DNA from 3 places in the Geobacillus sp. FSL K6-0789 genome. Region 1 is predicted to be linked to each of the others. Evidence: riboswitches for the same ligand, from Rfam matches in the RefSeq annotation. Region 1 holds a riboswitch; each other region holds the start of a gene.

What was found. A riboswitch is a leader RNA that binds a small molecule or an ion and turns the genes downstream of it on or off. The one in region 1 is predicted to bind S-adenosylmethionine.
Positions count from the first base shown of each region.
Region 2: linked by a shared signal. The riboswitch ahead of NSQ51_RS03575 (bifunctional homocysteine S-methyltransferase/methylenetetrahydrofolate reductase) and the one ahead of NSQ51_RS02450 (phosphoadenylyl-sulfate reductase) in region 1 are both predicted to bind S-adenosylmethionine.
Region 3: linked by a shared signal. The riboswitch ahead of metK (methionine adenosyltransferase) and the one ahead of NSQ51_RS02450 (phosphoadenylyl-sulfate reductase) in region 1 are both predicted to bind S-adenosylmethionine.

Region 1 covers NZ_CP151966.1:478,928-489,174, forward strand. Annotated here, with positions in the region: gene NSQ51_RS02395 (hypothetical protein) at 1-295, shown strand, start outside; gene NSQ51_RS02400 (NAD(P)-dependent oxidoreductase) at 446-1,087, shown strand; gene bshB2 (bacillithiol biosynthesis deacetylase BshB2) at 1,248-1,901, opposite strand; gene NSQ51_RS02410 (YojF family protein) at 1,915-2,262, opposite strand; gene NSQ51_RS02415 (arginase family protein) at 2,436-3,221, shown strand; gene NSQ51_RS02420 (acylphosphatase) at 3,305-3,589, opposite strand; gene NSQ51_RS02425 (sirohydrochlorin chelatase) at 3,660-4,406, opposite strand; gene cobA (uroporphyrinogen-III C-methyltransferase) at 4,417-5,193, opposite strand; gene cysC (adenylyl-sulfate kinase) at 5,346-5,957, opposite strand; gene sat (sulfate adenylyltransferase) at 5,970-7,130, opposite strand; gene NSQ51_RS02445 (inorganic phosphate transporter) at 7,162-8,235, opposite strand; gene NSQ51_RS02450 (phosphoadenylyl-sulfate reductase) at 8,251-8,958, opposite strand; SAM riboswitch class I at 9,081-9,187, opposite strand; gene NSQ51_RS02455 (DUF1128 domain-containing protein) at 9,315-9,539, opposite strand; gene NSQ51_RS02460 (low molecular weight protein-tyrosine-phosphatase) at 9,743-10,231, shown strand.
Region 2 covers NZ_CP151966.1:678,351-688,597, reverse strand. Annotated here, with positions in the region: gene NSQ51_RS03610 (ABC transporter ATP-binding protein) at 1-653, opposite strand, end outside; gene NSQ51_RS03605 (ABC transporter ATP-binding protein) at 776-1,426, opposite strand; gene NSQ51_RS03600 (stage II sporulation protein M) at 1,616-2,125, opposite strand; gene NSQ51_RS03595 (hypothetical protein) at 2,139-3,758, opposite strand; gene NSQ51_RS03590 (uberolysin/carnocyclin family circular bacteriocin) at 3,826-4,056, opposite strand; gene NSQ51_RS03585 (hypothetical protein) at 4,120-4,290, opposite strand; gene NSQ51_RS03580 (zinc-ribbon domain-containing protein) at 4,592-4,975, shown strand; SAM riboswitch class I at 5,108-5,209, shown strand; gene NSQ51_RS03575 (bifunctional homocysteine S-methyltransferase/methylenetetrahydrofolate reductase) at 5,279-7,126, shown strand; gene metH (methionine synthase) at 7,119-10,247, shown strand, end outside.
Region 3 covers NZ_CP151966.1:2,474,882-2,484,098, forward strand. Annotated here, with positions in the region: gene NSQ51_RS13045 (MFS transporter) at 1-54, opposite strand, end outside; gene NSQ51_RS13050 (hypothetical protein) at 170-334, opposite strand; gene NSQ51_RS13055 (YtzC family protein) at 467-730, opposite strand; partial or broken gene NSQ51_RS13060 (hypothetical protein) at 852-1,076, shown strand; gene NSQ51_RS13065 (class I SAM-dependent methyltransferase) at 1,187-1,774, shown strand; gene NSQ51_RS13070 (tetraprenyl-beta-curcumene synthase family protein) at 1,832-2,941, opposite strand; gene NSQ51_RS13075 (gamma carbonic anhydrase family protein) at 3,280-3,828, shown strand; gene metK (methionine adenosyltransferase) at 3,851-5,062, opposite strand; SAM riboswitch class I at 5,192-5,306, opposite strand; gene pckA (phosphoenolpyruvate carboxykinase (ATP)) at 5,525-7,111, shown strand; gene NSQ51_RS13090 (Rpn family recombination-promoting nuclease/putative transposase) at 7,236-8,138, opposite strand; gene NSQ51_RS13095 (DUF2584 domain-containing protein) at 8,419-8,661, opposite strand; partial or broken gene NSQ51_RS13100 (prolyl oligopeptidase family serine peptidase) at 8,754-9,110, opposite strand.

The DNA.
Region 1 (10,247 bases):
CAAAAAGATGAAAAAAGAGCGTGAAGCGGCGTTTGACCGGCTCATCGATCAGCTGGCCAATAAAAAAATCACCAAAGAACAGTTTAAACAAGAGCTGAAACAGTTGCATAAAATGAAACGGTGGATGACGAAAGAAGAAAAACAACAGCTTCATCAGCTTCATGAACAAACGAGGCAAGCGATGGAGAACAATGATCAGGAGGCCATGAAAAAACTGCTCCCGCAATGGCTTGAGCATATGAAAAAGAAAAATGAACGGTTGGCGAAATGGCTTCAAGAAGTGAAACAAGGATGATATAATGAAGAAAAAGGCCGTGTTCGATGCACGGCTTCTTTTTTTACTTTTTGTTGTCAGCCAAGGCAGGCGGTCGGGGAAGATTGCGCCTGTTTGTGCGCAGAAACCGACTCAGTCTGCCTGATGGATGCCGGAATGGGGGGTTGCGCCGTGGGGTATCCGATTGTTCTTCATGTGCGCGGCCGCCGCGCGGTCGTCGTTGGCGGCGGGAAGGTGGCGGCGCGGAAAGTTTACGGTTTGCTTGAAGCAGAAGCGGACGTTGTGGTAATCGCCCCGGAGGCGGTGCCGGACATTGAAGCGCTCGCGGCCAAAGGAGAGATCGTTTGGCGTAAGAAAACGTTCGCTGAAGACGACTTGGCAGGAGCGTTTCTTGTCATTGCGGCGACAAACGACCGGAATGTGAACGAAGCGGTGGCGCAAGCAGCAGCGCCCGGCCAACTCGTAAATGTCGTGGATGACCCGAAACGGTGTGATTTTCATGTTCCCGCTGTCATCCGCCGCGGTCCACTCACCATTGCCGTGTCGACCGGGGGGGCAAGTCCGGCGCTTGCCCGCCGCATCCGCCGCGAGCTTGAGGAGAAGTATGGTGAAGAGTATGAGCCGTATCTTCAATTTTTGCAGAAGGCCCGCGATATCATTTTGCGTGAGGTGGCGGACGATGCCGCACGAAAGCGGCTGTTTCGGGCGCTCGCTGCTGAGTCTTTCCGGCAGCGGGGCCGATGGGATGAAGAGTTGGCCCAGCTATTGGTGAACGAAAAAGAACGAAACGGGGAAAGAGGGAAAGAGCCATGAACATTCCGATGTATATTGTCGATGCGTTCACTGACCGGCCGCTTTTTAGTTGTACAACGGAAGTTGATAGCTGGTTCAGCGGCTCGGCGGGGTTTCGGTGAACGCGGAAACAAGGTGTCCTCATCGGGATGGACACCTTGTTCAAGGCGGGTTAGGCAGGTCAATCATCCCAACGGTACGTCCAAAACCGCTCTGTTTTGAGCCAGGCAAGCGCATCGCCGCGCTTGGAGGCTGCCTGCATCAGCCCTTCGGTTTGCGAACGGTGGGCGCGGATGGCGGCCAGCTTCGTCTCGATCACCGTGCTGACATCGCGGATGACGTCTGGCTGGCCAAGATCTTGTTCACAGTTTTTCGCAAACGCCACACAATGGACGGTCGGCCGTTCTTCTTTCGGCCAGCGCGTCAAGGCGCTGATGACTGCAGCGCCGCATGCATCGTGGTCAGGGTGAACGCTGTAGCCGGGGTAAAACGTGATGACGAGCGACGGGTTTGTTTCTGCCACGATGGCGGCAATCCGGTCAGCGAGTTCGTTTTCATCCTCAAATTCGACCGTTTTGTCGCGATACCCGAGCAGGCGCAAATCGCGAATGCCGAGAACGCGGCACGCTTCTTCCAGCTCCTGCTTGCGGATGAGCGGAAGCGTTTCACGGTTGGCAAACGGGGGCACGCCCATGTTTCGCCCCATTTCCCCAAGGGTCAGGCAGGCGTACGTCACCGGTGTGCCGCTTTGCACATGCTGGGCGATGGTGCCCGAAACGCCAAACGCCTCATCATCCGGGTGGGGAAACACAACAAGTACGTGTCGTTCCTTCATCGAAAGCCCCTCCTTATGCGAACGGCGTGTCGCTCAGCTCAAGAGCGACAGCCAGTTTCCCTTCGTAATCGTGTCCGGCCAACAACAATTGTCCTTCGTTCGTCCATTCCCAATGGGTCAGCCCTTCGGCGTACACCCAGCCGATTTGAAGCTTCAGCCCGACGCGGTACGGCCCCGGGCCGGTGATTTTGCCGCGGGTGAAGCGGATGCGAGCGTTGCGGATGTAAGCGCCGGCGGAAAAGAATCGTTCGTTATGATGAGAGGCGTACGCCCCGTTCGTCGTTTCCAAATGGATGTATACGTCGCGATTGGCGAAGCGATCCAACGCCTCTTGAACAGCGGCGGCGTCAATCGGCTGCACGCGGGGTCCCTCCTTTAGCTGTTTTCTATTATTGTACATGACCAAGGCATAGGAACGGAAATATTTCGTCTTTCATTGTATTTCATTGTATAATGAAGAACGGACACAGCTTGGACTCATCCGCACCTGAGAGGCGTTGAACAACGATTCAGCGAAAGGAAGGGTGAGGAGAAATGGGGTTTCAAGGCAATGGTGTCACGATGCTCAATTTTGACGGCACTTACCGGCCGCAAAAGCGATTGTTCCGCTTTCCGCACGAATGGATCGATCTGTCGGATGTGCCGGAGACGAATTTGTATTGCAGCGGGGAGGCTCTCGCCGAAATCGAACGGCGGCTGCGCCGTCGGCGGATGCGCGGAGCGGTTTTAATCGGGAACGGCAACTTCCATTATGTAAGCTATTTGCTCATAAAGGAGATGAAAGAGCCGTTTACGCTCGTCTTGTTTGACCATCATACCGATGCCGAAGGGGGGAGCGACCGCCTCATTTCATGCGGCTCGTGGGTCGCTTACGCACTCGGACATCCGCAGCTGCAAAAAGTCATCATTGTTGGTCCGTCATGTTCTCCAAGCCATCTTCGTTTATCTCCAAAGATTACAGTTCTTCCTTTCGATGATCACGATGAATGGCCGACGGCGCTTTTGGACGCTATTCCGACCGGGAGCGTCTATATCAGCATTGATAAAGATGCGCTGCGCCGCGAAGACTCCGTGACGAACTGGGATCAGGGGATGATGCCGCTTTCCCGGCTGCTCGCTTGTTTGCGCCTTCTGCTATTCTATAAAAAAGTGCTCGGCGTGGACATATGCGGGGAGTACCCGCAAGCGGCTGTCGATGTATTCCATCCGTTTTGCCGTGAAGCGCAGCAAAAAAATGAGCGTGCGAATACGGCCATTTTGGAGACGTGTTTTCAATATGCGGCGCCGCATTGCGGCCGGCTTAAGCAGGACGGATGGTGATCCCGCTTTTTCATTGGTGGAAAGAGCGCTTGACGGCAGACGGACAACGTCTGCGCTGGGAATAGATCCAAGCGGTGCAACAGTCAAATGCCGCTTCCGTACACAATGCGGAACTTAGTTTCGTCAGGGCGGACGGGGCGCGGCTCAACGTGCATGCGGGAAACTTTGGCAAACATCGTGCCGGCTTCAATCGTATCCAAAAACAGTTGGAGCGCGCTTTCATGCCCTTGGACTTCCATCTCCACCGTCCCGTCATCGTTGTTTTTCACCCAGCCGGTCAGCTGGCGTTTGAGCGCTTCGTGTTGGACGAAATAGCGAAACCCGACGCCTTGCACGCGCCCTTCGACCATGACATGAACCCGTTTCATCATGATTGAAGCCCTCCTTCGCTGCGGTCGCTTCGCTTCCATCATACCATGAAAAAAGGAGCTTGTCTGCTCAAGCTCCTTTTTTCGCTGCCGACAGCGCCTGCACCTGTTGTTGAATGAGCGTTACAAGCCGCGGATGATACCCTAAGTATGAGCATAAATGCCACTGTTGATCGGAAACAGGCATCGCTTGCAGCTTCCGTTCGACTGTTTTCATTAAAACGCCGGTAAACAGCAAATACGGCACGATAAAGACGCGCCGGTATATGGATGCCTGCGCCCGCTTGAACCCTTCGTCAAGCGTCGGGCGGATGGCGGCGAGAAAACAAACGTCAACGTGCGGCACGCTCGTTTTTTCTTGCAAGCGCCGGGCGATAGCGGCGATGTCGCGCTTCGTATCCGGGTCGCTGCTGCCGCGGCCAATCAGCAGAACCATTGATTCATGGTCAAGCGGCGCCGGCTGCTCGCCGATGCGGTCGATGATGATGTCAATCATTGCATCGTGGACGCCAAACGGCGCTCCGCAGACGATCTCCAAAGACGGATGGCGCTGTTTCGCTGCTTTAAGCGCAGCCGGAATGTCCTGTTTGGCATGTCCGGCGGATAGAAGCAGCAACGGGATGACGATCACACGGGTTGCCCCTTGGGCGGCGCAACGGTCAACGCCGGTCGCAATATCCGGCTCAGCCAGCTCAACGAAGCACAGTTCTTGAATCGGGATGTCGATGGCCGCCTTGCATTGTTCAACGAAGCGGGCTGCTTCTCGGCGCGCAGCCGGAACCCGGCTGCCGTGGCTGACGTACAAAATGGCTTCCATCGCCATTGCCTCACGAGGTGGCGCCAGCGGCTGCCGATGATGACAACAACCGCTCAAACCATTGAATGTTGGCGCGCAGCCGGACGACATCCCCGATGATGACCATGCTTGGATTTTCGATGCGTTCTTTGGCGGCAATAGCGGCGATTGTCGACAGCGTGCCGGTGACCGTGCGCTGGATGGGGGTCGTTCCCCACTGAATGATCGCCGTCGGCGTATCCGGCGCCTTGCCGTATTTAATCAGCTGACCGCAAATGTATGGCAAATTGTGGACGCCCATGTAAATGGCGATCGTATCAATGCCTTTGGTGAGGCTTTCCCACTTAATGTCTTCGCGGGTTCCGTCGCGGCGATGCCCCGTGACAAAGGCGACGCTGGAGCTGAACTCGCGATGGGTGACAGGAATACCGGCGTAAGCGGCCGCCGCGATGGCCGATGTGACGCCAGGGACGATCTCAAACTCGATCCCGTGCTGAACGAGCGCTTCCGCCTCTTCACCGCCGCGCCCGAACACAAACGGATCGCCGCCTTTTAAACGGACAACTGTTTTTCCTTTTTTTGCATGCAGAACGAGTGAACGGTTGATCGTTTCCTGCTGCATAGCATGGTAGCCGGGCAGCTTGCCGCAAAAAATGAGTTCAGCGTCTGGCTTGGCATATGCCAGCAAGTCCTCATTAATGAGGCGGTCGTACAAAATGACGTCGGCTTGTTGAATGCATTTCAACCCTTTGACGGTAATGAGTTCCGGATCGCCGGGGCCGGCCCCGACCAAATATACTTTCCCCATCGTTGTTTCAGCCCTTTCTGTCGTGATCCCGTCAGCTGCCGGCAGCAGCGCAAACGTTCCGTTGATGTTCATTGTAAACGCCTGGCCGTGGCATGAAAACGACTTTGTAAAATCGTCTCCCACTCTTTTTTCGAGTGGGAAACACGGTATCGTTAATGGGTTTCCAATGCGGGGATGAATCCGCGCTCCCGCAAATACGCGAGCACTTGCTCGACACATTCGTCCACCGAATAACGATGCGTTTCGATGGTCAGCTCCGGCGCTTCCGGCGCTTCATACGGCGAATCGATGCCGGTGAATTCGCGGATTTCCCCGCGGCGCGCTTTTTGATACAGCCCCTTTGGATCGCGCTTCTCGCACTCCTCAATCGGGCAGTTGACATATATCTCAATGAATTCGTCTTCCTCGACTAAGCGGCGAACGAGCGCCCGGTCTTCGGCAAACGGCGAAATGAATGCCGTTAACACGAACTGGCCGCTGTCGACAAACAGTTTGGCGACTTCGCCGATGCGGCGGATGTTTTCTGTCCGATCGGCGGCGGAAAAGCCGAGGTCTTTATTGAGCCCGTGGCGGATATTGTCACCATCGAGAACGTAATTTTGAATGCCAAGCTCAAACAGCCGTCTGGAGACGGCGTTCGCCACCGTCGATTTGCCGGATCCGGACAGGCCGGTGAACCAAAGGACGGCGCTATGATGGCCGTTGCGTTGGCGGCGATCTTCTTTTGTCACCGATGTATGATGCCAAACGATATTCGTGCTCATCTCGCTCCTCCTTTAGCGTGTCGACGGGGTGACCGTTTCGCGTTCTTGCAGCCCTTTGATCAAAACGGCGGCCACTTCCGGACGGCTGAATGTGCTCGGCGGCACTTGGCCGTTACGCAACATTTCACGGACTTTCGTGCCAGAAAGGACAACGTGATATTGCGCGTCGTGCGGGCATGTTTTCGTCGATGCCATGCCTTCGCATTTCGTGCAATAAAAGCTGTGTTCGAAAAAGAGCGGTGTAATGCCAAGCTCTTCGGCTGTAAAGTTCGAGAAGATTTTTTGCGCATCATACGTGCCGTAATAGTTGCCGACGCCCGCATGGTCGCGGCCGACGATGAAGTGCGTGCAGCCGAAGTTTTTCCGCACCATGGCATGGAAAATCGCTTCGCGCGGACCGGCATAGCGCATCGCAGCTTGGAAGACGCCCAAGAAAACGCGGTCTTTCGGATAATAGTTTTCCAGCAGCACTTGATAGCTTTCCATCCGGATGTCGGCCGGAATATCGTCCGCTTTCGTTTCGCCGACGAGCGGGTTTAAAAACAAGCCGTCCACGATTTCAAGCGCGCATTTTTGAATGTATTCATGGGCGCGGTGAACCGGGTTGCGTGTTTGGAAGCCGACGACGGTATTCCAGCCGAGTTCGGCAAATCGTTTCCGCGTTTCGGCCGGATCGAAATAAAACGGAGCAAACTGGCCTTTGTCGGTCCGTTTGACGAGCGTAACCGCTCCGCCGACGTACACATCTGGTTTTTCAAACAGCTTGCGCACGCCCGGGTGAGCGAGTTCATCGGTTTTATAGACGAGCTTGGCTTCTTTCGTTTTATCCGGGCGGTAAATATCGGTGATTTCAATGACGCCGTAGACGTCGCCGCCATAAACGAGTTTCGCTTTGTCGCCGACAGTGAGTTCACTCGCTTTTTCTTCCGTCACCGCCAGCGTGATTGGAATGCTCCAGACAGTGCCATCAGCGAGGCGCATCGTTTCTACGACCGCATCGTAATCGGCTTTCGTTAAAAACCCGGTGAGCGGGCTGTAGGCGCCTGTGCCGATCAGCTCAAGGTCGCTTAGTTCGGCTTTGGACAGCTCGATCGTTTTCGTTGCTTCATCGATTGGGTAATCCGGATTCCAACGGTTGATCAATGTGCCGCCATGCGGAATGCTCAAACTCATGTTCATAACCTCCTAGATTGATAGATGTTCATTAAATGCCGCCGCCATGTTCATGAAGCGAACGCTCTTCTTCGGCGACTGTTTTTTTTAAGCTGATGACGCCAAGCGTCGCCAGGCAGACGCTGAAGATGGCAATCACCGTGTAAACATCGCTGTCAAGCAACAGTTTCACAAGGCTGTACGAAATGACAAGGGAAAATATTGGCGAAACAAACCACACTTTCAACAGTTGCACGACAATCCGCTTTTGCCAAATCGACATCCCGCTTTTCGCCGTGCCGATGCCGATGATCGCCGATGTCGTAATCTGCGTAAGCGGAACAGGCAAACCAAACAGCGACGAAATGATGACGAGCACGGCTCCCGTGCCGGAAATGGCGATTCCTTCAAACGGGGAGAAGTTTGTAATTTTCTTTCCGTTTGTTTCTAACACGCGATGCCCAAGCAACAGGGCGCCGGCAGCGACAAACAAGCCGCCGAAGATAGTTGCCGGCCCGACCGCCATCAGCCCGGCGCCGACGAGCGGCCCGACGGCATTGGCCACATTGTTCATGCCGGCGGAAAACGCCTCGAGAAAGCCCGTGACAACGAGCAAGGCCATGAATGTTTTTTGCCAGCGCCCTTGTTCAAGCTGCGGATATTTTCGCTTGAGCGTCAAAAACCATTTGCCGACAGCCAGCGTAAACGAAAAGGCGACGATCGGGATCACGATCCATACCGACACGATAAACAGCAGCTTATGAAAGTACAACGCCTGATAGGCGATGCCAACACCGACGACTGATCCAACGGTGATCTCGCTCGTCGAGAGCGGAATGCCCATGATGTTCGCCGCAAAAAGTGAAATGGCCGCCGCCGTTAAAATGATGACGACGATTTTGACGGTGAGGATCGAAGACGGAATAATGCCCGACCCGATCGTTTTCACTACTTCTCCGCCGCCAAGGCTGCCGAGAAACACGCCGATGCCGCAAAGAAGGAGGGCCATCGACTTTTTCGGAATGGCGCCCGACCCGTACGCGACGCCCATCGAGGCGGCCGCGCCGCTCGCCCCGATGTTCATGGCGAAGAAAAAGGACACAATAAAGGCAATGGCAAGGAGCATATAGTTGTTCTCCCCTTATGTGAGATGGAGCCCGCACTCCGTTTTCCCCTGGCCGGCCCAGCGCCCGGAGCGCAAATCGTTCGGATCCGATGCCGGCGCTGTGCAAGGGGCGCAGCCGATGCTCGGGTAGCCCCGGTCATGGAGCACGTTGTACGGAAGACCTTGTTTATATACGTAATTCCAAACGTCTTTCCACGTCCAATGAATGAGCGGGCACACTTTAATGGAGCGGAATTTGTCGTCTTTATTGATGTACTCGACATGGCGCCGCGTCGGCGACTGTTCGCGGCGCAAGCCGGAAATCCAGGCGGTGACGCCGGTCAAGACTTCCCGCAGCGGAATGACTTTGCGCAACTCACAGCATTTGTTCGGATCGCGTTTCCATAGTTCATCGCCGAACTGTGCAGCCTGCTCCTCCAGCGTCAAGTGCGGCTGTTTCATCACGATGCGGAGCGACGGGTATTTTTCCTGTACGTTCGCGATCGTGTCGTACGTCTCTTGGAAATGCATCCCTGTATCCAAAAAGACGATTTCCGCATCCGGCTTGACTTGGAAAATCAAATCAATGAGCACAATCCCTTCAATGCCGAAACTGCACGCATAGACAATGTCATCGCCGTATTCGCGGTACGCCCAAGCAAGGACAGCCAACGCCCCTTTCGTTTCATCATCGGACGGAAAAGACGGTTTTTCGGCCGTTTCCCATTGGTCATATGTGAGCATCGTTTCCCCCTCCTTAAAAAACAAAGAAAATCAACATAATTAGTCGGATATTCATCCGGCAACGGGCAGCCTGGCGATAAAAACGCCCCTTCCATTTCGGAAAGAGCGGAAGAACGAGGGACGCCTTATCTTCCAAAATGGATCCCATTTTGCTGGAATTAGCACCTTGCCAAACGCGGCAGGTTGCCGGAGTTCATCGGGCCAGTCCCTCCCCCGCTCTTGATAAGCGTATGTAATTTATATTGATTAAATTTTAACACAATTGGCGCTAATGTCAATCCTAGTTTTTCGATAGGAATTTTTTTATATACATAGGCAGCTTCGCGATGCTTCCATCCGGTGACGGAAGGAGAGGATTACCGCTTGCGCAGGCTTCCGAGCTCCTCAACAATGGCCTGTATTTCGCTTGAACTGAACGTTTCACGCTTCATGACCATGTCGTAAATGTCTTTCAGTTCGTCATACCATGCCTCGGAAAAATGGGCCGGCTTAATCGCATCAAAATTGAGCACTTTTAATTTTTTCTTCAGTTGTTCAACGATATATTCGACGTTTTCTGCGGACGGTTTCGATAAATCCATGGTTTCGCTCCTTTCGTGGCAGGTTATCATGTATTGTACCACACCGGCGGTGAAAAAGGGGAGAGGCAATATAGTCCGCGCCAGCGTTAGGTGGTAAAATATAGGTGCATGTGCACGAGCTGCTAGAAAGCAGCTATCAAGCGCTTGGATGAAAAGGGAAAACTAATGCCAAGAAAACGGGATGGAAAGGAGTGGCTGCTTCGATGGTCAAAGTGTTGTTTGTTTGCCTCGGCAACATTTGCCGTTCGCCGATGGCGGAAGCGGTATTCCGTCATTTGGTGAACGAACGGGGGCTTGACGGACAGATTGTCGTTGATTCAGCGGGAACGGGCAGCTGGCATGTCGGGGAGCCGCCGCATGAGGGGACAAGGCGGATTTTGAGTGAAAACGACATTGACTATTCCGGCATCCGCGCCCGGCAAGTCGGGCGCCGCGACTTGGAGGAATTTGATTACATCATCGCCATGGACGCCGCCAATTTGAGCGATTTGCGCCGGCTCGCCGGGCCGAATTCGCCGGCGGTGATCGCCCGGCTGCTTGATTTTGTCCCGGATCGGGAAAAAGACGATGTGCCGGATCCGTATTATACCGGGAATTTTGCCGAAGTGTACCGCTTGATTCGCTCCGGCTGCGAGCATTTGCTTGACGCGATCGTCCGCGATCATCGGCTGGCCCCTAGGGAAAGAAAATGATGAAAAAACGGAAAAG
Region 2 (10,247 bases), 200 kb from region 1:
AACTGCTGAATTTTTCCTTTATTTAGAACAAAAATGTAATCGGACATCGCCAACGCTTCTTCTTGATCATGCGTGACAAAAATGAACGTAATCCCTAAGCGGCGCTGCAATTCACGAAGTTCGTACTGCATTTCCGTGCGCAGCTTCAAATCCAAGGCCGATAGCGGCTCATCCAAGAGCAACACTTCTGGCTCATTCACAATCGCCCGCGCAATCGCGACGCGCTGGCGCTGACCGCCGGACATCTCTTGAATGCGGCGGCGCTCATAGCCTTCCAAGTTGACAAACCGGAGCGCTTCGCTCACTTTTTGGCGGATGTGTGCTTCTTTCATCTTTTTCACGCGCAAGCCAAATGCCACGTTTTCAAACACATCGAGGTGAGGAAACAACGCATAGTCTTGAAAGACAGTGTTGACTTGCCGCTTGTTCGGCGGGACGTTTTGAATCGGCTTCCCGTGGAAATAAATCGTTCCTTCCGTCGGTTCGATAAACCCGGCAATCAGCCGCAAAATCGTCGTCTTCCCGCACCCTGACGGGCCAAGCAGCGTATAAAACTTCCCGCGCTCCATCGCAAAACTGACGTCATCCAATACGACCGTTCCGTCGTATTCCTTCGTCACTCGCTCGAAGCGGATGATCTCTTCCCCGTTCACTTCCAGCCCTCCGTCTTCTTGATGTTCACTATTCCTAATTAGAACATAGGAGAGTGGAAAGTGCAACGGAAAAATCCTTGATCACACGTATGAAAACTGAATTTTTCCTGAAGATCCCGCCGTCATTTTTCTATTTTGTCTTCATTGTTTGGACGTGTAAGCGAGATTATGCGGGAGCCAGGGAAGCGCTCTTGATGAACGTGAGAAGCAATGAGATAAGCATGTTGACGGTCGCCTTGAATCCACTCCGCCAACCGATCGCGACTTAGCCTATCAAGGGAATTGAACGGTTCATCCATCAAATACAATTCGACCGGGCGGGCTAAAGCAATCGCAATATGCAGTTTTTGTTTTGTTCCTAATGAATACTGATCCACCGGGAGCGGGAGCATCTCCTCCATTCCAAGCAGACTGCATAATTCGTTCGCTTTGCGGACGTACTGTTGATCCAGCTTCCATAAAAGCCGGAAACATTCGATATTTTCATAACCCGTCAATTTTGAAAACATGACAGTCTCGGATGTCACATAAGACAAATGAGCGCGCATGTCGGGAAGCTGAATCGGATTGCCTTTATAAAAGGCTTGATAATGCAGCTCTCCTTTATCGAGCAATCCCGAAATAATATGCAAAAGAGTCGTTTTCCCCACTCCATTGGGGCCGGTGAGAAGCACGGTCTCCCCTGAAAAAATGGAAAATGAGAACTGCTGAAAAATCGTGGCTCCCCCATCATAGCGATACGTCAAGTTTTGCAATGAAAATAACGGTTCCATCTATTTCTTCCCCTTTTCCTGCTTGGCTCTTCACCAAAAGTTGTACTTGATTTTTTCTGAACTCTATTTACGCTTGTAAGGGAAAATCAACAAATCCGTGATTTTTTCAAATCTTTGTGCAGGAAGCTGTATTGCTTGTCAAGTACATGTTGTGGTGAAGAGCCTCCTGCTTTTTAGACCCGTCTATTTTTATACATGAGACACCGTTGATTCCAACCATGCTGAGATGATGAGCAGCGCGACCGCCAGCACTAGTAAAAAGAGGATATCCCGTATATAGAGCGTTTCTTCTTCTCCTCTTGCTCTTTTTTTGACGATTTGAAGAAACCGCCATGTCTCGTACCCTAATGTACAAAACAAGATATGGCCGATGATTTCAGGAATCGCGTGAGGAAAGACACCGGTCATCAACGGCTGCATGCCATATCCTGTGGCGACTCCTCTCACGATCACGCCTAGCATTGCTGCGTTGTAACCGAGATAAAGGGTATTGGCCATTCCTAGCGTCAGCCATCCGCCAACCATCAAAATGGCTCCAACCATCAAGTTGTGGCCTAAAGTGGTCCAAAACGCCATGGAAGTCGGATGAATCGTAAGCTTTTGTGAAAAAATCACTGCTCCAAAAGCAAAACATACAATGTACACACCTAACGACAATAACATATACGGCAAATGAGTGTGAATCGCTCGTCTGATCACCGCAAATGCCTCCTCACGTGCGCCGAGCATATTGAGAACTATTCCATAATACAAGGTACAGCATCAAGACAAACAAAACGCTGTAACATGCCCAACTCCAACCTTTCAAAAGCATAAAAAAGGCAGAAAGAAGCGATGAAAAAACGGTTATGTAAATCAACAAGCGATGAAACGAATGATTTCCGGCCGCAATCACCATATACCCCGCATAATCACGCGGAGATGTCAATGCCGCCTGCTCACCGCTGGCTAAAACAAGGCAGAATACTTCATAATCGGTGCGCAAAATCCGCTTGACAACAAGCGAATAGACGGGCATCATCACCACAGCTCCCATTGCTGCCCAAAGCCCTCCACGCATCCCCAATAATCCTATGTATTCGAGAAGTAGCAATCCTACTGCCGTCATGCATGGGTAGACGCCTAATCGCTCAAGCAGCGTCCATTTCGCTTCGATTAACGGTACAAGAGGAGGTGGAGAAAGAAGACGAAACACAGTGAGACGCTCCATCTCGCTTTCAAACTGAAAAATGTCGCGAAAGACGTCGGTAATGGCCCGCAACGTCCCTGTCATGACGATATACATTTCAAACATAAACAAAAACAAAATGATCGACCCGTTATGAACAATCGGCAACAGCGCCAAATTCGCTCCTGCGACCAAAAACCATTCCCCTGGCAAAAATAGCGACCAAGGCGGTTTCGTCAACTCACGGGCTTGGCGTGTTAACAGACAAAGATCTTTATATAAAATTGCATTATTCGTGCTGCGAATTTTTAACGACTCTATGACACGTTGATGCCATGAATATAGCATGTACGCTGTCTTGTCAGAATGAGACGCACGAGTGAAAGAAAAGCAAATCAAAGCCAACAGAGCGAATCCAGCACCGATGAATGATAAAGTTGTACTTGAAAATAACCACCCTTCCCTCCAACTTGTCATGCGTTCATAAAACAGCTGTTGCCAATGAGCAACATAACCATCCATATACACAAGGTAAGAGAGCGACAACCCATACATTCGAACCGCTTGGCGGGACAATTGCAGCAACGGCACAATCGCCGCAAGCACGACATAACCAATCGCGAATGATGCCATTCGAAAGAAAAAGGCAGAAAATGCGCCTATCGCTCTAAAAGTTGAGCCACGCACTATATGCGATGTCACATAAAGAAGCAACAACATCGTATGTCCAAACCATACGAATGATGCGCCTGTGATCCCGAACATCATCATCAACCCAATGGAAGGAGGCAACCAAATCGGCAATAGCCGCAGAAGAGACACAGCATAGTGGATTTTGAGCAATCGCTGCCACACCTCGTCATCCCGCACTCCAGACAGACGCACATAATGATAATGGTATTGACGTTGCAATGCCTCTTTGGACTCAAGCAAAACTCCTATGAAAGGACTGACAGACATGAAAAAAAGAGCTCCCATAACCATAGAAGGGCGAAACAGCGTCGAGGATCGAGCACAAAAGGCTACAACCACAGCCGATGAAACAAGCCATTTCGCCGCTTCCACCAAGAACATGGTCATCTTCGGGGAAAAAGGCGATTTTCTCTGCAACGGCTCCAAACTGCTTCGTTGTCGTTGTTGATATAACAGCCATACGAGTTTCATTTCTCTTCCCCCACATTGATTTACTCATTAGGAACGGCAGGGAGTTTTTCCCCTGCCGTTTTGCCTTTTACCATGCAATCGCTGCTGCTTTTCCTCGTTCCGCCACTATTTTTTTCACCGTCGCGACAAAAGCTGACCACCCAATTTCCAAAATGGCGTCGACTCCACCTGACAAAATAGCGGTGATCCCAAGAATAATAGAAATGAGAGTGGAGCCGGTCAACACAATCGAAACAACCGTCGTCGCGATTGTCTGTGACACGCCGAGCGTCCCGGCAACAAGCGCCAGCAAACTCATAACCTATCACCTCCTTCCAGTAAATGATAATCGATCAAAACTTTTTTCAAAAACATTCTGTGTCTATCTCATCCTTCGCACTAAACGAGAATAAACCCCGCCGTAAAGCAGCACCAATACAATAAATCCTATTTTGATGGGCATGCTGGCCGCTTTTAGGCGAAAAGCAACTCCAATCAACACAACAAGCGGCAGGCTAATCAGAATAAAATACGGCCACGACCATTGTTTCACCCACTTCACTCCTGTCTGCGATGCGGTTTCTAGTAAATTCCTTGTTAATATCATCCATTTTAATTATACACCTTGACTCTAAAAAAAAAAAGAAGAGAAATCGTTCGATAATTTTATCTTTTTTTACATATTTCGACATATTTCGTGCTATTGACATGAAACAGAGATGCTTTTAAGAGATTAGTACAAGGTAAGGGAGGAGATACAATGCTTCTTTTTTATTACGTCATCCCATGTTTCCTACATCATCATATGGTATAATAATCCCAACCAACATGAAACGAATGGAGAAGGAATCCACTTGAAAAGCATCAAACCCGGCCGCGTCCCGTCGATGCAAGGGCTGTTCGGCAGCATCGCCGCTGTGTTGTTCGGCATCTTTTGGATGGTGATGACCTTCTCCATCACCGCGGACTCGCCGTTTCCCGCCGCCCGCTTTTTTCCGTTTTTCGGCCTTGTCGTCATCGCCATCGGTGTATTTCAAGCAATTTACCATTACAAAAATGCGACGGGAAAACAACGCATGTCCTTATTGGACATTGTCGTCAGCGAGGAAGAGCCCGACCCACTGAACGTCCGATTTGGAGGCAAAGAGAAAACAAACAAGTATTGCCCATACTGCGGAGAACATGTGCAGCGTGATTTTCAGTTTTGCCCCCGATGCGGGAAAGCACCGAGCCCTTGACGCGAGCCGCTCTTTTTATCTGAATCTCTTTAACTTTTGAAATTTCCTTCTTCACCGTATTGAATAATTTCGAAAAATACATTAAATTATATAGTAATCATCAAAACGTCACCGCACAATTGCATACCGGCATTCTTATCAAGAGAGGGGGAGGGAATGGCCTGGTGAACCCTCAGCAACCTGGCCGCGGCCAAGGTGCTAAATCCAGACAGGCGGAAGCCTGGAAGATAAGAAGAAGCGAACGAAAAGTCTTCTTCTTAGAAGGCTTTTTTCTTTTACTACAACGAAATGGGGGAATCAAACGTGGGGCTGCTCGATGAGTTGAAACAACGCATTCTCATCGCCGACGGAGCGATGGGGACGCTGTTATATTCGCATGGCGTCGACCGTTGTTTTGAAGAATTGAATCTATCGAATCCAGACGAAATCATTCATATTCATGAAGCGTATATCGCCGCGGGCGCCGATGTCATTCAGACGAATACATACGGCGCCAACTATGTGAAACTCGCCCGCTACGGCCTTGAAGATGAGGTGCCGGCCATCAACCGCGCGGCGGTGCGGCTCGCCAGGCAAGCGGCGAACGGGCGGGCATACGTGCTCGGAACGATCGGGGGGCTGCGCACGTTAAACAAAAGCGTCGTCACGCTTGAAGAAGTGAAACGGACGTTTCGCGAGCAGCTGTTTGTCCTGATGGCTGAAGGAGTCGACGGCGTGCTGCTCGAGACGTATTACGATTTGGAAGAGTTGGAGACGGTGCTTGCCATCGCCCGCAAAGAGACCGACTTGCCGATTATCGCTCACGTCTCGCTCCATGAAGTCGGCGTCTTGCAAGATGGCACGCCGCTCGCGGACGCCCTTATCCGCCTGGAGGCGCTCGGGGCCGATGTCGTCGGACTGAACTGTCGTCTCGGTCCATATCATATGCTTCGGTCGCTCGAGGAAGTGCCGCTGCCGAAGCAGGCGTTTTTGTCGGCGTATCCGAATGCGAGCCTCCCGGATTACCGCGATGGCCGGCTTGTCTATGAGACGAACGCTGAATATTTCGAGGAAACAGCCAAAGCGTTCCGCGACCAAGGGGTGCGCTTGATCGGCGGGTGCTGCGGCACGACGCCGAAACATATTGAGGCAATGGCAAAGGCGCTCGCCGACCGGACGCCGGTGACGGAAAAAACGGTGAAGCGGCGCACGGCATCTGTATCGGTGCAAGCCGATCGGCCCGCGCCGACTCCGCTTCCCGAGCTCGCCCGCACGTACCGCTCGGTCATTGTGGAGCTAGATCCGCCGAAGCAACTCGGCATTGACAAGTTTCTTGCTGGGGCGAAAGCGCTCCATGACGCCGGCATCGATGCGCTGACGTTGGCCGACAACTCGCTCGCCACGCCGCGCATCAGCAACGCCGCTGTCGCCACGATCATCAAGGAGCAACTCGGCATCCGCCCGCTTGTGCATATTACATGCCGCGATCGCAATTTGATCGGCTTACAGTCGCATTTGATGGGCTTGCATACGCTCGGCATCACCGACGTGCTCGCCATTACCGGCGACCCGTCGAAAATCGGCGACTTCCCAGGAGCAACGTCGGTGTATGATTTATCATCGTTCGATTTGATCCGCTTGATCCGCCAGTTTAACGAAGGGCTGTCGTACTCGGGCAAACCGCTTGGGCAAAAAACGAACTTCTCGATCGGCGCTGCGTTCAACCCGAACGTCCGCCATTTGGATAAAGCAGTTGAGCGAATGGAGAAAAAAATTCAATGCGGCGCCCACTATTTCTTGACCCAGCCGATTTACTCGGAAGAGAAAATCGTTGAAGTGTACGAAGCAACCAAGCATCTTGACACGCCGATTTACATCGGCATTATGCCGCTTGTGAGCGCGCGCAACGCCGACTTTTTGCATCATGAAGTGCCGGGCATTACGCTCTCTGACGAGATTCGCGCCCGCATGGCCGCCTGCGGCAGCGACCCGGTGCAAGCAGCCAAGGAAGGCATCGCTATCGCCAAATCGCTCATTGACGCTGCGTTTGATTTGTTTAACGGCATTTATTTGATCACGCCGTTCTTGCGCTATGACATGACAGTCGAGCTCGTCCGCTACATTCACGAAAAAGAAGCGGCCGCCAAAGAAAGGAAGGTTGTTCATGGCTAACGTCACCTTAGAACAGCAGCTGCAAAGAAAAATTCTTGTCATCGATGGCGCCATGGGCACGATGATCCAAAGAGCCAACCTATCGGCCGTCGACTTTGGCGGCGAGGCGTATGAAGGGTGCAACGAATATTTGACCCTCACCGCCCCGCATATCATCCGCCGCATTCATGAAGCGTACCTAGAAGCCGGTGCTGATATCATTGAAACGAACACGTTCGGAGCGACACGCATCGTGCTTGACGAATATGGCCTCGGTCATTTGGCGCTTGAGCTGAACATCGAAGCGGCCAAACTCGCCAAACAAACGGCTGAGTCGTTCTCCACCCCGGACTGGCCGCGCTTTGTCGCCGGTTCGATGGGGCCGACGACGAAAACGTTGTCGGTGACAGGCGGCGCAACGTTTGAAGAACTCGTCGCCGCCTACGAAGAACAAGCGCGCGGACTGCTCTTAGGAGGCGTCGACCTTCTCCTACTCGAGACGTGCCAAGATACGCTGAATGTCAAAGCCGGTTTTCTCGGCATTTCGAAGGCGTTTGAAGCGGTCGGTCGCCGCGTGCCGCTCATGATTTCCGGCACGATCGAACCGATGGGCACGACACTCGCCGGGCAGGCGATCGATGCGTTTTTCATCTCGGTGCGCCATATGAAGCCGATCGCCGTCGGCTTAAACTGCGCGACAGGCCCCGAGTTTATGACCGACCATTTGCGCACGCTCGCCTCGCTCGCTGACACGGCGGTCAGCTGCTACCCGAACGCCGGTCTGCCGGATGAGGAAGGCCGCTACCATGAAACGCCGGAGATGTTGGCAGAGAAAATCCGCCGCTTTGCCGAAAAGGGATGGATCAACATCGTCGGCGGGTGTTGCGGTACGACGCCGGATCATATCCGCGCCATTGCCGAAGCGGTGCGTGATCTCCCGCCGCGGGCGATCCCGTCTTCGTTTGATGTCCACGCCGTTTCCGGCATCGAGGCGCTCATCTATGATGAAACGATGCGCCCGCTCTTTGTCGGCGAGCGGACAAACGTGATCGGCTCGCGCAAATTCAAACGCCTCATCGCCGAAGGGAAATACGAAGAAGCGGCGGAAATCGCCCGCGCCCAAGTGAAAAACGGCGCCCATGTCATCGACATTTGCCTCGCCGACCCAGACCGCGACGAACTCCATGACATGGAACAGTTCGTCCGCGAAGTCGTGAAAAAAGTGAAAGTGCCGCTTGTCATCGATTCGACCGACGAGCGCGTCATTGAACGCGCCCTCACCTACTCGCAAGGGAAAGCGATCATCAATTCGATCAACTTGGAAGACGGCGAGGAGCGGTTTGCGAAAGTCGTTCCTCTCTTGCACAAATACGGCGCCGCTGTCGTCGTCGGCACGATCGATGAACAAGGGATGGCGGTCACCGCCGAACGGAAGCTGGAAATTGCCTTGCGTTCGTATGACTTGCTCGTTAACCGCTACGGGGTGCCGGCGCGCGACATCATTTTCGATCCGCTCGTCTTCCCGGTCGGCACCGGTGATGAGCAATACATCGGCGCGGCGAATGAAACGATCAAAGGCATCCGCCTCATTAAAGAGCGGCTGCCTCATTGCTTGACGATGCTCGGCATCAGCAACGTCTCGTTCGGCTTGCCGCCGGCCGGGCGCGAGGTGCTCAACTCCGTCTTTTTGTACCGTTGCACGCAAGCTGGGCTCGATTATGCGATCGTCAACACTGAGAAGCTTGAGCGGTTCGCCTCGATTCCGGAAGAGGAAGTGCGGATGGCCGAAGCGCTTTTGTTTGACACGAGCGATGAAACATTAAACACCTTTATCGAATTTTACCGAAGCAAAATCACCGCCGCCAAGCCGGCTGAGGAGAACTTGAGCCTTGAAGAGCGGCTCGCCCGCTACGTCATTGAAGGGTCGAAAGACGGGCTCATTCCCGATTTAGAGAAGGCGCTTGAGACCTACTCCGATCCGCTGTCGATCATCAACGGTCCGCTTATGGCCGGCATGGATGAAGTCGGGCGGCTGTTCAACAACAACCAGCTCATCGTCGCTGAAGTATTGCAAAGCGCGGAAGTGATGAAAGCAGCGGTCGCCTTTTTAGAGCCGTATATGGAAAAGAAAGAAGGAAGCACAAAAGGAAAAGTCATTCTCGCCACCGTCAAAGGCGATGTGCATGATATCGGCAAAAACTTGGTCGACATCATTTTAAGCAACAACGGCTACGAGGTGATCGACCTCGGCATTAAAGTCGCTCCGCAGCAACTCATTGAAGCGGTGCGCGAACATCAGCCCGACATCATCGGGTTGTCGGGCTTGCTTGTCAAATCGGCCCAACAGATGGTCGTCACCGCCCAAGATTTGCGGCAAGCCGGCATCTCAACGCCCATTTTAGTCGGCGGCGCCGCCTTGACGCGCAAATTTACCGAAAACAAAATCGCACCCGAATACGACGGCGTCGTCCTGTACGCGAAAGACGCCATGGACGGGCTTGCCCTTGCCAACCAAATCCAGCAGGGCGAGATTGACTACAAGAAAAAAGAAACGGCCGAAAGCGAGCCGACGCGGCCAACAGCCGTTGCCGCAACGGTCAAATCGAACGTCTCGACCGACGTTCCCGTCTACATCCCGGCCGATCTCGAGCGCCACGTGCTGCGAAACGTGCCGCTTGACCACATTTTGCCGTACGTCAACTGGCAAATGGTGCTCGGCCACCACCTCGGCTTGAAAGGAAAAGTGAAACGGCTGCTTGAAGAGAAAGACGAAAAAGCGTTGGCGTTAAAAGCGGTCGTCGACGAACTCGTTGCCGAAGCGAAAGAACGCGGCTGGATTCAGCCCGCCGGCGTCTACCGCTTCTTCCCTGCACAAAGCGACGGCAACCGCGTCTACGTTTACGATCCGGTTGATCGCAAAACCGTGCTCGAGACGTTCGACTTCCCGCGCCAACCGCGGGCGCCGTATCTTTGCCTCGCCGATTATTTGAAATCGAAAGAAAGCGGCGAAATGGATTACGTCGGCTTGTTCGCCGTCACGGCCGGGCATGGCGTCCACGAACTCGCCCAGCGCTGGAAGGAAGAAGGCGAATTTTTGAAAAGCCATGCCATCCAAGCGTTGGCGCTCGAGATTGCCGAAGGG
Region 3 (9,217 bases), 1.2 Mb from region 1:
TCCTGTGACATTGAGCGCCATGCCGACAAGCAGCCACCAAAGAGCACGGGGCATCGGTCATCATCCTTTTCGTCTGCTATTTCGACTCCCAAACTAATTGTATGTGGGAAAGCGAAAAAAAGCAATCAAAAAAAGAGGGCGGCATGGCGCCCTCACAGACAGCGGCGCGTCACCCGTTCCGCTGCTTGGAGCGGGCCGGCTGGCCACCTGTTTGTTCATACTGTTTTTTCGCCAGTTTCACCGGATCAAAGTCTTGGCCGAGTTCCAAATCGTTATTGTTGTGACCGTTGCGCGTTTTTTGCTCCGGGTTCGTTTGTTTCAGACGTCGCTTCATTCCTTGTTCCTCCTTGTGTTCGCCATCAAGCAGACAGCCGCCCTGCGGTTGCTTTCCGTTTCACCGGTCAGGCAACATCCGCTTGTTATGCACCAGGACCTTCGATAGCGGCCATCGTGCAAAGCTCTTGTTTCATCGGTCAAGCAAAATCATCTCGTTTTGCAGCTGCTCAAGCTGAAGCCGCATCCGATGCAGCTGTTCCCGCTGCTGGGCGTTGCAACTTCGCGCCAAGTGAGCCAAATCGTTGACTGTCTGCTCAAGCATTTGCTGGGCGTTTGTGTATTCCGTGATGTTGTAGTGCTCTTGCTTTTGCGCTTCCGTATATTGTTCTTTCGCAAAGCGGATGACGTCTTCGCACCGCTGCAAAAATTCTTCCACCGATTGTCTTGTCGCCATGCGCTCACCTCTTTTCATGATGTTCCCTCATCTTTACTATGCGCCGACGCTTTCATCTGTATCACGTCAATGATTGGCAACAGTCGCTTTTTGCCGCCATCCGTGGTACAATGCAAGGATGATGCCATTTCAGCACAAGGAGAGAACGGCCGTGACAAACGCAATCCCATTTCCATATGCCGCCGACGGAAAACGGTATCACACATGGAACTGCCATTTGCGGCAAACGTTCGGCCAAAACGTGTTCAAAGTCGCCCTTGACGGCAGGTTTGACTGCCCGAACCGCGACGGAACGGTGACGTATGGCGACTGCACGTTTTGCAGCGCCGCCAGATCGGGCGATTTTGGCCCGATGTGGAGCGTCAACAAATGGGAAGGGCTAAACGCCATTGACGCTGAACTCAAGCGGCGGGACAGCTTTCAAGGAAAGCGGCGCGAACAGGGGGTGGCAAACGCATGGCCATCATGAATATTTTGCCGTTTGCCCGCTTTTTGCTTGATCAAGCAGTCAACGAAGGCGACATCGCCGTCGATGCGACAGTTGGCAACGGCCATGACACCGTCTTTTTAGCCGAGCTCGTCGGGGAGCGCGGGCATGTGTTTGGTTTTGATATTCAAGCCGAAGCGATCGCGGCGGCCAGAGCCCGCCTCGCCGAACACGGGCTGGACGGGCGGGTGACGCTGTTTCAGACAAGCCATAGCCTGCTGCTCGAAACGCTCCCCGACTCCGTTCACGGACGCATCGCCGGCGCCGTGTTCAACCTCGGCTATTTGCCGGGCGGCAATAAGCAAATCGCCACCCAGCCGGAATCGACGATTCAAGCGGTCGAGCAGCTTCTTTCCATCCTAAAGCCGGGCGGCATCATCGTTCTTGTCGTCTACCACGGCCATCCGGAGGGAAAGCGCGAACGCGACGCGCTCCTTGATTACGTCCGCTTTCTTGATCAACGGCGCGTCCATGCCTTGAAATACGAATTCATCAATCGGCAAAACAACCCGCCGTTTTTGATCGCACTCGAGAATCGGGCGGATGGGAGCGCCTGATTCCGTCCGATCCGCCGACGAACCACTGCTCTCGCCAGTACAAGCAAACGGCTGCCCTTACGAAAAGGACAGCCGTTTTTGTTGCTCCTGCCAAAAGCGGTACGCTTTTCCGTTCCAATAAAAAAACATCGACGCCGCCCCGCCGGCGCGGACGAGCCGGCGCGCCAGCCGGTGCAGACCGCGTTGCTTTTTCACCTTGGCATCCGACAAATACAACCCAAGAAGCCCTCGGTGAATAAGGCGGTGAAACTGGCTGTGCGGAAGGGCGCCGACATGGCGGTCGGCCTCTTCGATGAAATGGCAAAGCCGCTCAAGCATCACCGTTTCATTCGGATAGTAAAAGCAAAAATTCAAATCGCCGCCGGCTCGATCTTCCTCTTGATCGATCAAATAGTCGAGCAAAATGTGCAGCCCTTGAATGTATGGAAAATAACCGTCGCGCACTTGTCTCGCCATCTCCGGCGGCAGCGATTCGCCAAACGCATAGGCGACGAGGCAGAAAATACCGAGCGTCGAACCGGAGCAGGCGGAAAACTCATACCACTCCATCGGCGGCAAGGCGTCTTTGTATTGCGCGAACCATTTCTCCAGCCGCGGCACCCGCTCGCTCGCTTCGACATGTTTATGCACTTGCAAGTCGCAATAATATCCGGCCAATTCATGCAAAAATGGGGCGATCGTCTCATAATGGCGCACCGTCTCGAGCACCTCTTGGCACGTGCGGACAAGCGCCGGCAAATAGCCGCCGTCTTCCTGTTCGCGGCGATGTCGGTAATAGTTCGACGGCTCGGCGCCGATTGTCAACGCGTCCGGCATCGAATCGTGCAAGGCGCGAAAGTCGAGCGGATCGAGCGAGGTGCTGCGGTCGCACAAATTATCCAAATAATCGCTGATCGTCTGGTAAGCCACGATAAAGCGGATGCAATCCTCCATGTTTTCTCCGGCCAAAAGCGCCAAAATGGAGCCGCCTTCGCAATGGAACGTTTTCGACGCGATGCTCGCCAAGGCCTGGCGCCGAAGCTCCGGGTCGGGAATGCGCTCGGCCTGGCGCCGCCAATAGGCAAGCTCGCGGTGGACAAGCGGAAGCACGTCACGATACACCATTTTCATCAAGGCGATGGGGTTTTTCGGAATGTTCAATCGGTTCACCTCAGGTGCAAACACCATGGTCTCGTCTCCTAGCATTTCCATCTTATCGGCAACCAAAATTGTTTCGCGTCTGAACAGCTTGCGATCTCGTCTTCCAGTATTGCCATCAATGCGGCCGGGGCAAATCATAAAAGGGTTGGCGACGGAATGAAAAAGCCGCTCAACAACGGTTCTTCTCACGTTGAGAAGCTTTGTGAAATCGGATCTTCTTCCCCGATCCCAACCACTCATCGGGCGAAACGAAACGTTTTTCACCAATCCCGATTAGGCGCGCTCGCTTTCGTTGGCGATTTGGACGCAGCGTTGTACAATACATGGTGAACGATCGATTTTGCAACAGAAAGGAACGAACGCCCATGATTTACCCATACAAAGGCAAAACGCCGCAAATTGCCGCCTCCGCCTTTATCGCCGACTATGTGACGATCACCGGCGATGTCGTGATCGGCGAAGAGACAAGCATTTGGTTCAATACCGTCATTCGCGGCGATGTGGCACCAACGGTGATTGGCAACCGGGTCAATATTCAAGATAACTCAATTTTGCATCAAAGTCCAAACAATCCGCTTATCATTGAGGACGGGGTGACGGTCGGCCATCAAGTCATTTTGCACAGCGCCATCGTTCGCAAAAACGCGCTCATCGGCATGGGCTCAATCATTTTGGACCGCGCGGAAATCGGGGAAGGCGCGTTTATCGGCGCCGGCAGTTTAGTGCCGCCGGGCAAAAAAATTCCACCCAACACGCTCGCCCTCGGCCGACCGGCGAAAGTCGTCCGCGAACTGACGGAAGACGATATCCGCGAAATGGAGCGCATCCGCCGCGAATATGTCGAGAAAGGGCAGTATTACAAAGCGCTGCAGCAACAGCGGACATCGTGCGCCGACAAAAAAGAGCTACCGTGATCAGGCAGCTCTTTTTCTTTCATCACTTGTCCGCCAGCGCCAGCGCTTGTTCTCTCAGCGTCGTCGCTTTATCAGTGCGCTCCCACGGCAAGTCGATGTCCGTACGCCCAAAATGGCCGTAAGCAGCCGTCTGTTTGTAAATCGGGCGGCGCAGGTCAAGCATTTTGATGATGCCCGCCGGGCGGAGATCGAAGTTGCTGCGCACGACCTCAATCAAAATGTCTTCCGACACTTTGCCGGTGCCGAACGTATCAATGGAAATCGATACCGGACGGGCGACGCCGATCGCGTAGGCGAGCTGCACTTCGCATTTGTCGGCCAGTCCTGCCGCGACGATGTTTTTCGCGACATAGCGGGCCGCATACGCTGCCGAGCGGTCGACTTTCGTCGGATCTTTGCCCGAGAACGCGCCACCGCCGTGGCGGGCGTAGCCGCCGTACGTATCGACGATGATTTTGCGCCCCGTCAACCCAGCATCCCCTTGCGGACCGCCGATGACAAACCGTCCTGTCGGGTTGATGAAATAGTTCGTGTTCTCATCAAGCAGCTCCGCGGGCACGACCGGCTTGATGACCTGCTCTTTAATGTCGCGCTCGATTTGCTCTTGCGTAATTTCCGGATGGTGCTGCGCGGAAACGACGATCGTATCGACGCGCACCGGTTTGCCGTTTTCATCGTATTCGATCGTCACTTGCGTTTTCCCGTCCGGCCGCAAGTACGGCAAGACGTCCGTTTTACGCACTTCCGCCAATCGGCGCGCCAAGCGGTGCGCAAGCGAAATCGGCAGCGGCATCAATTCTTCCGTCTCATTGCAGGCGAACCCAAACATCAATCCTTGGTCGCCGGCGCCGATCGCTTCAATTTCCTCATCAGTCATCTGACCTTCGCGCGCCTCGAGCGCCCGATCCACCCCCATCGCAATGTCCGGCGATTGTTCGTCAATCGACGTCAGCACCGCGCACGTATCAGCGTCAAATCCGTATTTGGCGCGCGTGTAGCCGATCTCCCGGATCGTATCGCGGACGATGCGCGGAATGTCCACGTATGTTGATGTCGTGATTTCCCCGCTCACGAGCACCAGCCCGGTCGTGACGCTCGTTTCGCAGGCGACGCGGGCGTTTGGATCTTTTTCCAAAATCGCATCCAAAATGGCGTCAGAAATTTGGTCGCAAATTTTATCCGGATGTCCTTCCGTCACAGACTCTGAAGTAAACAAGCGGCGTTTGGCTGACATTCGGTTTGTTTCCTCCTCTTGGCATAATGTGGCGACACGGAACTCATTTCCCTTTTTCCCTTCGCAATATAAAAAACCTTTCCTGTAACGGCTGAGGAAAGGTCATGGCAATCGTATTGCTTCCTTTCACTCTTATCGTTCAAGGACTGCGCCTTGCCACAGGTTAGCACCATTTCACACATGTCCAGTTGTGACGGTTGCTGGGCTTCATCGGGCCTGTCCCTCCACCGGCTCGGGATAAGAGTATCCGTTCAATGACTTATCTTATCGCAACGGAATCGGCAAAGTCAACTATCAAAATTCATTTTTTATCATTTCCAGCCGCGAAAATTCTTTCCTCAAGGAAATCGACACATTGGGCAAAATAAAGTTTGAAAAACCCACACAATTAGTATGGACTATTAATAAAAATGTGTTATACTATTTTCAAGAGTGATTACAAAAAGAAGGCGGGTTTTGAATATGGGGATCGCAAACATGACGAATAAGCTTGATTTATTGCTACAAAAACCGTACGTACATCACCAATTGTCCGTCGCCGAGCTCGTCGAGAAAGTCCTGCAACGGAACGAAGGACGGCTGACCCACACCGGAGCCGTCGCGGTGACAACCGGCAAGTACACGGGGCGGTCGCCGAAAGACAAATACATCGTCGAAGAACCGTCCACGAAGCAAACGATCGACTGGGGAACGGTCAACCAGCCGATGTCTCCGGAAACGTTTGAGAAACTGTACGACAAAGTGCTCGATTATTTAATGAAACAAGATGAACTGTTCGTCTTTAAAGGCTTTGCCGGCGCCGATCCGAAATACCGGCTGCCGATTCAAGTCGTCAACGAATTCGCCTGGCACAACTTGTTCGTCCATCAGCTGTTCGTCCGCCCGAGCGCCGAGGAGCTCGCCGCGCACGAGCCGCAATTCACCGTCATTTGCGCGCCGAACTTTAAAGCCGACCCGAAGGTGGACGGGACGCGCTCGGAAGCGTTCATCATCATCTCGTTTGAACGGCGCACCGTGTTGATCGGCGGCACCGAGTATGCCGGCGAAATGAAAAAATCGATTTTCTCGGTCATGAACTATGTGCTGCCGGAACAAGGCATCCTGCCGATGCACTGCTCGGCCAACGTCGGGCAGGAAGGCGATGTCGCCCTCTTTTTCGGCTTGTCGGGAACGGGAAAAACGACGCTCTCGACCGACCCGAACCGCCGCTTGATCGGCGATGACGAACACGGTTGGTCAAGCCGCGGCATTTTCAACATCGAAGGCGGCTGCTATGCGAAATGCATCAACCTATCGCGCGAGAAAGAGCCGCAAATTTTTGACGCCATCGGCTTCGGCGCGGTGCTCGAAAACGTCGTTCTCGATGACGCGACGCGGGTGCCGAATTACGACGACGGCACGCTGACGGAAAACACACGCGCCGCCTACCCGCTTCAGGCGATCCAAAACATCATCGACCCGAGCGTCGCCGGCCATCCGTCCACGATCGTGTTTTTGACAGCCGATGCGTTCGGCGTCCTGCCGCCGATCAGCAAGCTGACGCGCGAACAGGCGATGTACCATTTCTTAAGCGGCTACACAAGCAAGCTCGCCGGCACCGAACGCGGCGTCACCGAACCGGAAGCAACGTTCTCAACGTGCTTCGGCGCACCGTTTTTGCCGCGCCCGGCCGTTGAGTACGCGGAAATGCTCGGGCAAAAAATCGCCGAACACAACGTCCGCGTCTTTTTGGTCAACACCGGCTGGACAGGGGGGCCGTACGGCGTCGGAAGCCGCATGAAGCTCGCCTACACCCGGGCGATGGTGCAAGCCGCCGTCGAAGGGGAGCTCGACAACGTCGAAACGGTGCAAGACCCGATTTTCGGCCTCGCCATCCCGACCCGCGTCCCGGGCGTGCCGGATGACGTCCTGCAGCCGCAAAACACATGGGCCGACAAACAAGCATACGAACAAAAAGCAAAAGAGCTAGCGCAAAAATTCCGCGCCAACTTCCAAAAATTCGCCCACATCGATCCGTCCATCGAAAAACTCGGCGGACCGCTCGTGTAACAAGAACCCAGCCGGACAGGGAGCCGTTCCCTGTCCGGCTGTTTTTTCGAACGCATAAAATGATTGTCGTCGATCCCCCGGGATTTTTGTACGATTGGAGGTCGACGACAATGCGAAGGCGGGTTTACTTCTTCAGCTGTTCAATCTTTTCCGCCGGCAGCCCGGTCAGCTCGTGGATCGTGTCGACATCGTACCCTTTCGCCAACATTTTCTTCGCGATGTCGATTTTCCCTTCCTCAATCCCTTTTTGGCGCCCTTGCTTCATCCCTTGTTTGACTCCTTGTTGAATTCCCTTTTCCATTCCCCGCTGTTCGTACGAGACGATGAGCTCCATCACTTGCTTCGCTTCCTTCGTCTCCATTTGGCTCACCTCGTTTCGCAGTTGGATTTCCTCCGCTTCGGACAACCGCAAATACGTTTCAAAAAACCCAAACAACAGCCGCTGCTTCGCCTCATCGAGCTCAAGGCGGACTAGCATGCGCAAAAACTCCTTTTTCACTTCCACCTTCTCGCTTTCATTATACCCCATTTTGCTTAACAAGGCGGCGGCAACCGGATTGTCACGGCGGATGTACTCGCGCCACGGCAGTTTGCGCAGTTCCACCGTCAGAAAGCGGAAGTCGAGAACGGTCAAAAACGGAAACTGGACGACCAATGAGGAAGGTTCATCGTGGTGTTCATCATAGCTGAAGATGGCGATCGGAAGAATGCGGCGGCGGTATTTTTGAAACAAGCGGCTGAAGTAGAGGAACATTCGCTCGGGGAAGGTCCGCTGTGCGTAGCTTTGGTGTTCGACATGGACGATGATGAGCCCTTCCTCCCCCTTCATCTTCGTTTCGACCAACAAGTCGACGCGATGCTTCTCTCCGGCCGTCACGTCGGTAAACAGTTCTTCTGTGAGGAAAGAAAGGTGGCGAACGTCGATGTGCTCGTACACGTTGGGAAAGAAAAGAAGCAAAAACTCTTCGAAAAACGTCGACAGCAGCTCTTTGAACAACCGGTCGTGATCGATTCGCGGTTTGGCCACGTTTCCCCTCCTTGCGGCATCGAATTCATCGTATGATATTCGCTCTCCGCGGCCAAACTCCTTCTCCTCCCCCCTACTTTTTTTATGGTATGATCAAACGTCGCACAGGAAATCCTCAAGCAAAGGCTATTTTTATGCTTGTCTGAACCGGCCTGACGCCACAAGTTAACTATAGACGGAAAAAACTTGAGCCAAGAGCGCAAACCGTTCTTCCGTTTGCGCTCCTGTCCGATGAACCCGTTCAGCTCTCATTCAGCCGCTTCATGGTGTGCAGCCTCGTTCAATTCGTCGAATACAGGCTGACGAGCTCATACGTCACCGTCGTCCGACTGTCTTCCCATTCGAGCTTTCTCACGACCGCGACGCCGCTCGCTTCGCTTTGCACCGTCCGGCGCACTTCAAGCGGCACGTCAAGCGGATACAAGCGGTAGCCTTCTTTTTTCAACACAAACACATTTCCTTGAACGCGCTGTTCCTTTCCTTTTGTCACAATGACCGTCTGCAGCTCCATCGGCATGCCCATATGATTCCAACCTCCTTGGCACCCCATCGATTCGTTGGCGGCCGCGCCGCCACCCGAGCGGCGCACGCAGCCGCCCCTCTAGTTGTATCGTATCACATCGTCGGCTGTTGTTTCATCCATTCCGTGAGCCTTTGCACCGTCTCGCGATTGGCTTGCGGCGGAAAATAGTGGGTGAACTCAGGGAAGTACCAAGCCGTGACCGGTTTGCCGAGCTGCTTCAGCCGCCGTTCCAGCCGCCAGGCGTGCTCAATCGAGACGTTCTCATCGCGCTCGCCGTGGATGATGAGCACCGGGGCCTTGAGCCGTTCCAGATGATAGAGCGGCGTGCGGTGCCGGTAGCGCTCCGGGCATTTGTTCGGCGTCCCGCCGATGACGCGCTTCATCATCCGCCGCAAGTCAGGCCGCTCCCAATACGTAAGCTCCATATCCGCCACCCCTCCCCAGACCGCGGTATTGTCAAAAGTTTATCCTCCACACTCACGGTTTTCCCTTGAGTTTCAACGGTTGGAAGAAAAAAAGCTTGCCACCCCCGTTGTTTTCGGCCATCATTGAGGTA